3 regions of the Bradyrhizobium sp. DN3 genome follow, and region 2 is predicted to be linked to each of the others. Evidence: riboswitches for the same ligand, from Rfam matches in the RefSeq annotation. Region 2 holds a riboswitch; each other region holds the start of a gene.
What was found. A riboswitch is a leader RNA that binds a small molecule or an ion and turns the genes downstream of it on or off. The one in region 2 is predicted to bind cobalamin.
Positions count from the first base shown of each region.

Region 1: it holds a riboswitch for cobalamin, as region 2 does, so the genes downstream of both, AAE027_RS20690 (energy-coupling factor ABC transporter permease) here and metE (5-methyltetrahydropteroyltriglutamate--homocysteine S-methyltransferase) in region 2, are expected to answer to the same signal.
Region 3: it holds a riboswitch for cobalamin, as region 2 does, so the genes downstream of both, AAE027_RS20755 (DUF1636 family protein) here and metE (5-methyltetrahydropteroyltriglutamate--homocysteine S-methyltransferase) in region 2, are expected to answer to the same signal.

Region 1 covers NZ_JAULLN010000013.1:193,080-195,339, forward strand. The annotation lists gene cobF (precorrin-6A synthase (deacetylating)) at 1-536, opposite strand, end outside; gene AAE027_RS20690 (energy-coupling factor ABC transporter permease) at 583-1,260, opposite strand; cobalamin riboswitch at 1,298-1,517, opposite strand; gene cobA (uroporphyrinogen-III C-methyltransferase) at 1,563-2,260, opposite strand, start outside.
Region 2 covers NZ_JAULLN010000020.1:132,905-135,164, forward strand. The annotation lists gene metE (5-methyltetrahydropteroyltriglutamate--homocysteine S-methyltransferase) at 1-888, opposite strand, end outside; cobalamin riboswitch at 991-1,193, opposite strand; gene AAE027_RS27300 (nodulate formation efficiency C protein) at 2,183-2,260, shown strand, end outside.
Region 3 covers NZ_JAULLN010000013.1:206,639-208,898, forward strand. The annotation lists gene cobW (cobalamin biosynthesis protein CobW) at 1-639, opposite strand, end outside; gene AAE027_RS20755 (DUF1636 family protein) at 636-1,010, opposite strand; cobalamin riboswitch at 1,105-1,324, opposite strand; gene cobO (cob(I)yrinic acid a,c-diamide adenosyltransferase) at 1,364-1,999, shown strand; gene AAE027_RS20765 (cobyric acid synthase) at 2,012-2,260, shown strand, end outside.

The DNA of each region.
Region 1 (2,260 bases), on a different contig from region 2:
GTATCGGTGCCCTGCGGCCAGCCGCCTTCGCGCAAGCGCCGCCCCGTCGTGACCAGGAACGGCTCGCCGATGTCGTTGAGCGGCAGCGCATGCGCCGCGCACAGCGCCTGGATCGAGGTGATGCCAGGCACGACCTCGATATCAGGCAAGGGATCGAGCCGCCGCGCAATGCGCAGCGAGGAGTCGTAGAGCGAAGGATCGCCCCAGATCAGCAGCGCAACCTTGCCCTCGCCGGCGAGATGATTTGCGATCGTTTGCGACCAGGTCGCGGCCACCGCATCGTGCCAATCGTCCACGCCCTTGCGGTAGTCCGCCTCAGTCGCGTCACGCACCGGCAAGTCGAACTCGGCGATGCGCGTGCTCTCGCTGGTGAGCACGTCCGCGCAGATCGTCCGCCGCAGATCCGCAAGATCGGATTTCGCCGTCCCCTTGCGCGGGATCAGGACGAGATCGGCGGCGTTGATGGCTTGGATCGCGGCGCGCGTGAGCTGCCCGGGATCGCCGCAACCGATGCCTATCAGGGAAAGCGTGAGCATCGCGAGCGCGAAGGGCGGCCGCGCCGGCCGCCCGTTCGCTTGTCTCTTAAGCGGCGTTATGCAGGCGCGGCGTGACGAGGCCGGGCGCGGTGACGCCACGCAGCCATTTCGCCAGCGCCAGCACGGCGAGATCGGCGAGCGGCTCGATCACGATGACCAGCGCATAGGATGCTGCAAACGTCGCGATATTGGCGAGATTGGTCGCGCCGAAGCCGGAGCCATACAGCGCCCAGAACGCCACCCAGGCGACGATGCCGGACTGATAGGCGGTCGAGAGCGCCAGCGCCTGGCGGTATTGCAGATCGACGTAAGCCGTGTTGCGCGGAATGATCCGCGTCGCCAGCGCCTGGATCGCAAACAGCGGCACCAGAAGCGTGGTGACGTTCATGCCATATTGCGGCAGGTCGGTCGGCACGAAGAAGACGCCCTGGAGCAGCAAGCCGAACGCAAGGCCGAAGGCGGCGGGCGCAGCACCGAACAGCAGGAACAAGGTCGAGCCGAGGATGAAGTGCACCTCAGAGACGCCGACCGGGAAGTGCGGCAGCACCTGGAAGAAAGTGAAGACGAGGCCGGTGGTGGCGAGCGTGCGCGTCGCGAACGAGCCGATGCCCTGCTCGCGCACGGTCTCGACCGCGAGTTTCAAGGCAACGCCGCCTGCGGCGATGCCGGTTGCGTAACTCAACACGAGCTTGGCGCCCGTCACGATCCCTGGTTCGATATGCATGGTTCAGATCCTTCCTGCCGTCACACCCGACGGCCTTGGCCTCAAATCGTGCAGGGCCGGTCTCCTGGCTCGCGGTTCACTGGGGTTCTCCGGCCTTCCCGAGCCTTGCGGCCCAGTGGCTGATCGGAGCCCCTCACCGCTTACAGTCGCGGGGGCGGCTGGGGTTTTGAGCGCCGCAATTGGGTCCGCCCATCCCCATTCCCGATTATGCTCCGGCGCTTTGCGCCGCGTCGAGCACCATGCCTCTCCTGTGTGCCCCTTTCGCGAGCCGGGCGTCAAGTGGCGAAGGGCGACGGCGGCCATCATGACGGATCGTCTCCCGCTAGGGCCCCGAACAGGATGACGGCGGCCGTCGAGGCGGCGCCGCCCCGCGCAAGCTGCTCGGCGAGCTCGGCAATCGTGGTGCGGACCAGCCGCTCGTCGGAACGGCCGAGTGATTCCGCAAACAGCGCCGGCGTATCTGCGGCGAGGCCATGGTCGATCAATTTTGCGGCAAGCGCCGGAAAGGTGCGCCGACCCATATAGACCACGGTGGTTGCCTCGGGATCTGCGAGCGCTGCCCAATTCAGGTTTGGCGGCAGTTCGCCTGTGACGTCGGCACCGGTCACGAACTGCACCCGCCGCGAGGTGTGGCGCCGGGTCAGGGGGATGCCGGCTTGCGCGGCAGCAACGCAGGCGGAGGTGACGCCGGGAATGATCTCGTAGCCGATGCCGGCCTCGCGCAGCGTCTCCAGCTCCTCCTCGAGCCGGCCGAAAATGCCGGCGTCGCCCGACTTCAGCCGCACCACCCGCGCGCCGGTTGCGGCATAATCGACGAGCAGGCGGTTGACATGGTGCTGCTTGGTCGAGGGCCGCCCTGCCCGTTTCCCCACCGCGACGAGGTTGGCGCCGGGACGAGCGAGATCGAGGATCGCGCCGGAGGCAAGATCGTCATAGAGCACGACGTCGGCCTCGCGCAGCCGCGCAGTCCCCTTCACCGTGAGGAGTTCTGGATCGCCGG
Region 2 (2,260 bases):
GCCGGCAATGATCTGATCCAATAACTGTGGCGCTCGAACCAGATCGAGGTGCAATCCGGCAATTGGCAGCCTCAAGGCGGTGTCTAGATTGTCGCCGAGGTCGCCGAAATAGCTGGCAACCATGATCTTGATGGCCGGGCCCTCCTTGGCGAGCCGGTCATAGGCATGTAGCAAAGATTTTCGCGACCCCTCATCCAGATCAAGAACCAGGCAGGGCTCGTCGAACTGAACCCAATTTGCCCCGCGTTTGGCCAATTCCTGCAGAACCTCGATATAGGCCGGTATCAGATCATCCAGTAGTGAGAGTGGCAGGAACGCAGGATCGGCACTCTTGCCGAGCTTCAAGAATGTAACCGGCCCGATCAGGACAGGGCGGGTCTGGAAGCCAAGGGCCTTGGCTTCCTCATACTCCTCGATCGGCTTTCGAGAGCGCAATCTGAAAGTCTGTCCCCTGTGAAACTCGGGGACCATGTAGTGGTAGTTGGTATCGAACCACTTGGTCATCTCCTGCGCGGGTGCGCCAAATCCGCGCGGTCCGTGACCGCAACTCGCACCCTGGTCGTCGCATTGTGAACCGCGGGCCATGGCGAAGTACGTCTTGAGCGAAACGGATTCGGTTTTCGAGGCGTAGATCTCCGGGATGGCGCCAACCATGACACTTGTGTCGAGCACCTGGTCATACAGCGAGAAATCGTTCGATGGAATGACCGTGACGCCGATAGATTTCTGACGAGCCCAGTTCGCGGCACGCAGGCCAGCTGCGTCCTCGAGCAACTGCTGTTCGCTGCTTTTTCCGGCCCAGTAGCTTTCTAGAGCGAGTTTGAGCTCGCGCCTGGGACCGATGCGTGGCGTTCCGAGCGTGGCAACCGGAAGAGAGAGAAGAGACATAGCGTTAACCCATGTTGGGGGCAAAGGCCATGGCGGACGCAGGCAGGGGAAGTCGCGCAGTGCGACGGCTGCTTGGCGCACCACCGGGACACCCCGCCCGTGGACGAATATATTGTCGGGGCAGGTCTCCTGGCTCGCGGGTCATCGCTGCTGTCCGGCCTTCCCGAAGCCGCGCAGGCTTCAGTGACATCGTTGGACAGCGGCTCGCCGCTCACAGTTGCGGGGGCAGCGCCGGCATGTTCACCGGCTTCCCTCTTAGCTCCGGATCAAATGGAAACCGGAGAACCTCGACGACTTGGATTATCGGCAAGAGAACTCTTCCGTCAACCTCTCAGATTTGTCTCAAGCTAAATGCTGCGACATCTGCTACGCGAATGGCCGTGCATCTCTATCGTTGAGACGATGTAGAAGCGCTCTCCAATCAGCGATATCGGAATGACCATCGGAGCTGCCCGCGGCCCGCACGCCAGATAGGTGGAAGGGACAAATGCGGCTTGCGCGGTCGGGACTGCGGCCTCGAGCAGAACGCATTTGATGCAAGCCCCGGCTTCCCAGCGGTTCTTCGAGCACGTCCGCCATCCAGCCGCCTTCTCGACCAACAGGATCCGGGTTGAGTAGGCCCAAGACACCTGGCGAAGCCAGCAACATACCCGGCGAGCACGTTGATTTGCGGTGCCAGCCCGACTCCAAATGCTCGGCGGTGAAGATCGGCTTCGCGTCGTTAGCCATCGAGTGCAAAGCGCAGTTGGCTGAGGCTGCTCTCGAATTCCGGAGCCGAAAGGAGGCGCCAAACGCGCCATGGCCCCTTGGCCGCAAGTGCCCAAAGGCATGGCAGAGATCGAAAGCCCACATTCCGGCAACGATACCGAACCAAACGGTTCAATGGCGGCACACGTGCTCCCAATTCTCATCAGGAACTTGGCACCGAGGCGTTCCGCTGCGCCGTCGAATACCCGCTGCGTGCGAGGATGCATAAGCCGCGATGGATAGGCTGAATGGAACCATCGAAACGTGCGCAAGTCGGAAAGTCGACAAAGAGGACACAAAACCGGTGCGAATTGCCGTCTATTACGTGGCACGAAGAATGCAAGTCCTCGGCATGCCCAGTCTCCTCCTGCTGGGCATGTCCAGCACAGCAAATTGAGGCTGTCGCTGGCAACTGAAGTTAGCGGCGCGCGACATAGAGGGGAGCGCATGCTCGCGCGGGACCGGCGGTCGCCCCGTTGCGTCGCCGCTAACTTCTTGCGCTCGCGCATAACAGGTTGAAGGTTACCCGCTTTGGAACGACGTGTGGATGAATAGGCCGACGGTTATGAAGAAAATGTCTGGAAGACGCGCGCTATGGTTTTGTCTCGGTCGATTCCTGATCTGC
Region 3 (2,260 bases), on a different contig from region 2:
GGGGAGCATCGGCACGCGGCGCGGCATCTCGGCGGTGATCGCGGCCTTGGCGGCTTCAATCCCCGCGGCGCCCGCAAGATCGGCCTTGGTCAACAGCACGATGTCGGCACAGGCGATCTGGTCCTCGAACACTTCCGACAGCGGCGTCTCGTGATCGAGGTTTTCGTCGGCCGCGCGCTGCGCTTCGACCGCAGCGGGATCCGGCGCGAAGCGGCCGGCCGCGACGGCTTCGGCATCGGCCAGCGCGATCACACCGTCGACCGTAATGCGCGAGCGGATCTCCGGCCAATCGAAGGCCTTCAGCAGCGGCTTTGGCAGCGCCAGGCCCGAGGTCTCGATCAGGATGTGATCGGGCCGCACTGGGCGCGCCAAGAGCTGCTCCATGGTCGGAATGAAATCGTCGGCGACAGTGCAGCAGATGCAGCCATTGGCGAGCTCGACGATGTTCTCCTCGGGGCAATTGGCGTCGGCGCACGACTTCAGGATCTCGCCATCGACGCCCTCGCTGCCGAACTCGTTGACGAGCACGGCGAGCTTCTTGCCGCCGGCATTGGCGAGCAGATGCTGGATCAACGTCGTCTTGCCGGAGCCGAGAAAACCCGTGACCACCGTGACCGGGACTTTTGCGAGCGAATTCATTCGGCGGCCTCCGGCACGACGGCAATGGGGGGAATGCGGGCAAGCGATTGCTTGCGGAATATTTCCGGCCGGCTGCGCCAGGGCACGAGGCCATCAGGCGCGGCGGCATAGGCCGCAGCGCCCGCGATCACGTCGCGCGCGTTCGCATCCGACAGGCGGCCATAGACATAGGACCAGCGGCCGGGTGCGCTGAGCGCGACCGAGCAGCCCTGGCTGCAGGCCGACAGGCATTCGACGGGAACCACGCTGACGCCATCGGGCACGCCGGCGTCCAGGATCGCACCATGCAACCGCTTGCCGGGCGTCGTCTCGCCCTCGCCAAGCGCCTGACCAGCACGGCAGGTAATGCAGACGTGAAGTGTGACCGTCATCGCCTCTTCCAGAATAAACAGCGGGAGGCGAAGAGGCGCACGAACCACTTTTCAGGGGCCCGTTTCCCCGTCGCGGAACACCCCGTCCGCCGGTCCAAAATCGTCCGCGCTGGCAGGTCTCCCGGCTTGCGGAGCAGGGCCTTGCCCTTCGATCCCCGCCTTCCCGATCCCGTCAGGGGTCAGTGGCTTCGGGCATCTCTCCGGTCACGGTCGCGGGGGCGGCTGCATTTTGGACCCAAATCTTGCCGATTCGGACCCTATCGCATTCCCTCTTCGCCTGTCATAGGACAGGAACCAACGCCGGCCCACCATTTGCCGCTGGCCGCCACTTGTCAAGCCGAAGGACTGGTACGATGACGCCTGAACCAGAGACCCAAACGGGCGAGCAAACCGACGCCCGCCACGCTGCAAAAATGGCGAAGAAGAAGGCCGCCCGCGACAAGATCATGGCGACCAAGAGCGGCGAAAAAGGCCTCATCATCGTCCACACCGGCGCCGGCAAGGGCAAGTCGTCCTCCGCCTTCGGCATGATCGTCCGCTGCGTCGCCCACGGCTTCCCCTGCGCAGTGGTGCAGTTCATCAAGGGCGCCTGGGATACCGGCGAGCGGCGCCTGCTCACCGGCCATTTCGGCGATCTCTGCCAGTTCCACGCGATGGGCGAAGGTTTCACCTGGGAGACGCAGGACCGCGCCCGCGACATCGCCGCCGCGCGCGCCGGCTGGGAGAAGGCCAAGGAGCTGATATCAGATCCCAACCTGCGCATGGTCGTGCTCGACGAGATCAACATTGCGCTGCGCTACGACTATCTCGATATCGCCGAGGTCGTCGAATTCCTCACCACGCAGAAGCCGCCGATGACGCATGTCGTCCTCACCGGGCGCAACGCCAAGGACGAGCTGATCGAGATCGCCGACCTCGTCACCGAGATGACGCTGGTCAAACATCCCTTCCGCTCCGGCATCAAAGCGCAAGCCGGCGTCGAATTCTGAGACCATCTCGCTATGGCGCGCGCGCTGATGATCCAAGGGGCCGGCTCGGACGTGGGCAAGTCGCTCATCGTTGCCGGCCTGGCGCGCGTCTTCACGCGACGTGGCCTGCGCGTGCTGCCGTTCAAGCCGCAGAACATGTCGAACAACGCGGCCGTCACCGTCGATGGCGGCGAGATCGGCCGCGCCCAGGCGCTCCAAGCGCTCGCCGCAGGCGTCGAGCCGCACACCGACATGAACCCGGTGCTGCTGAAGCCGGAGACC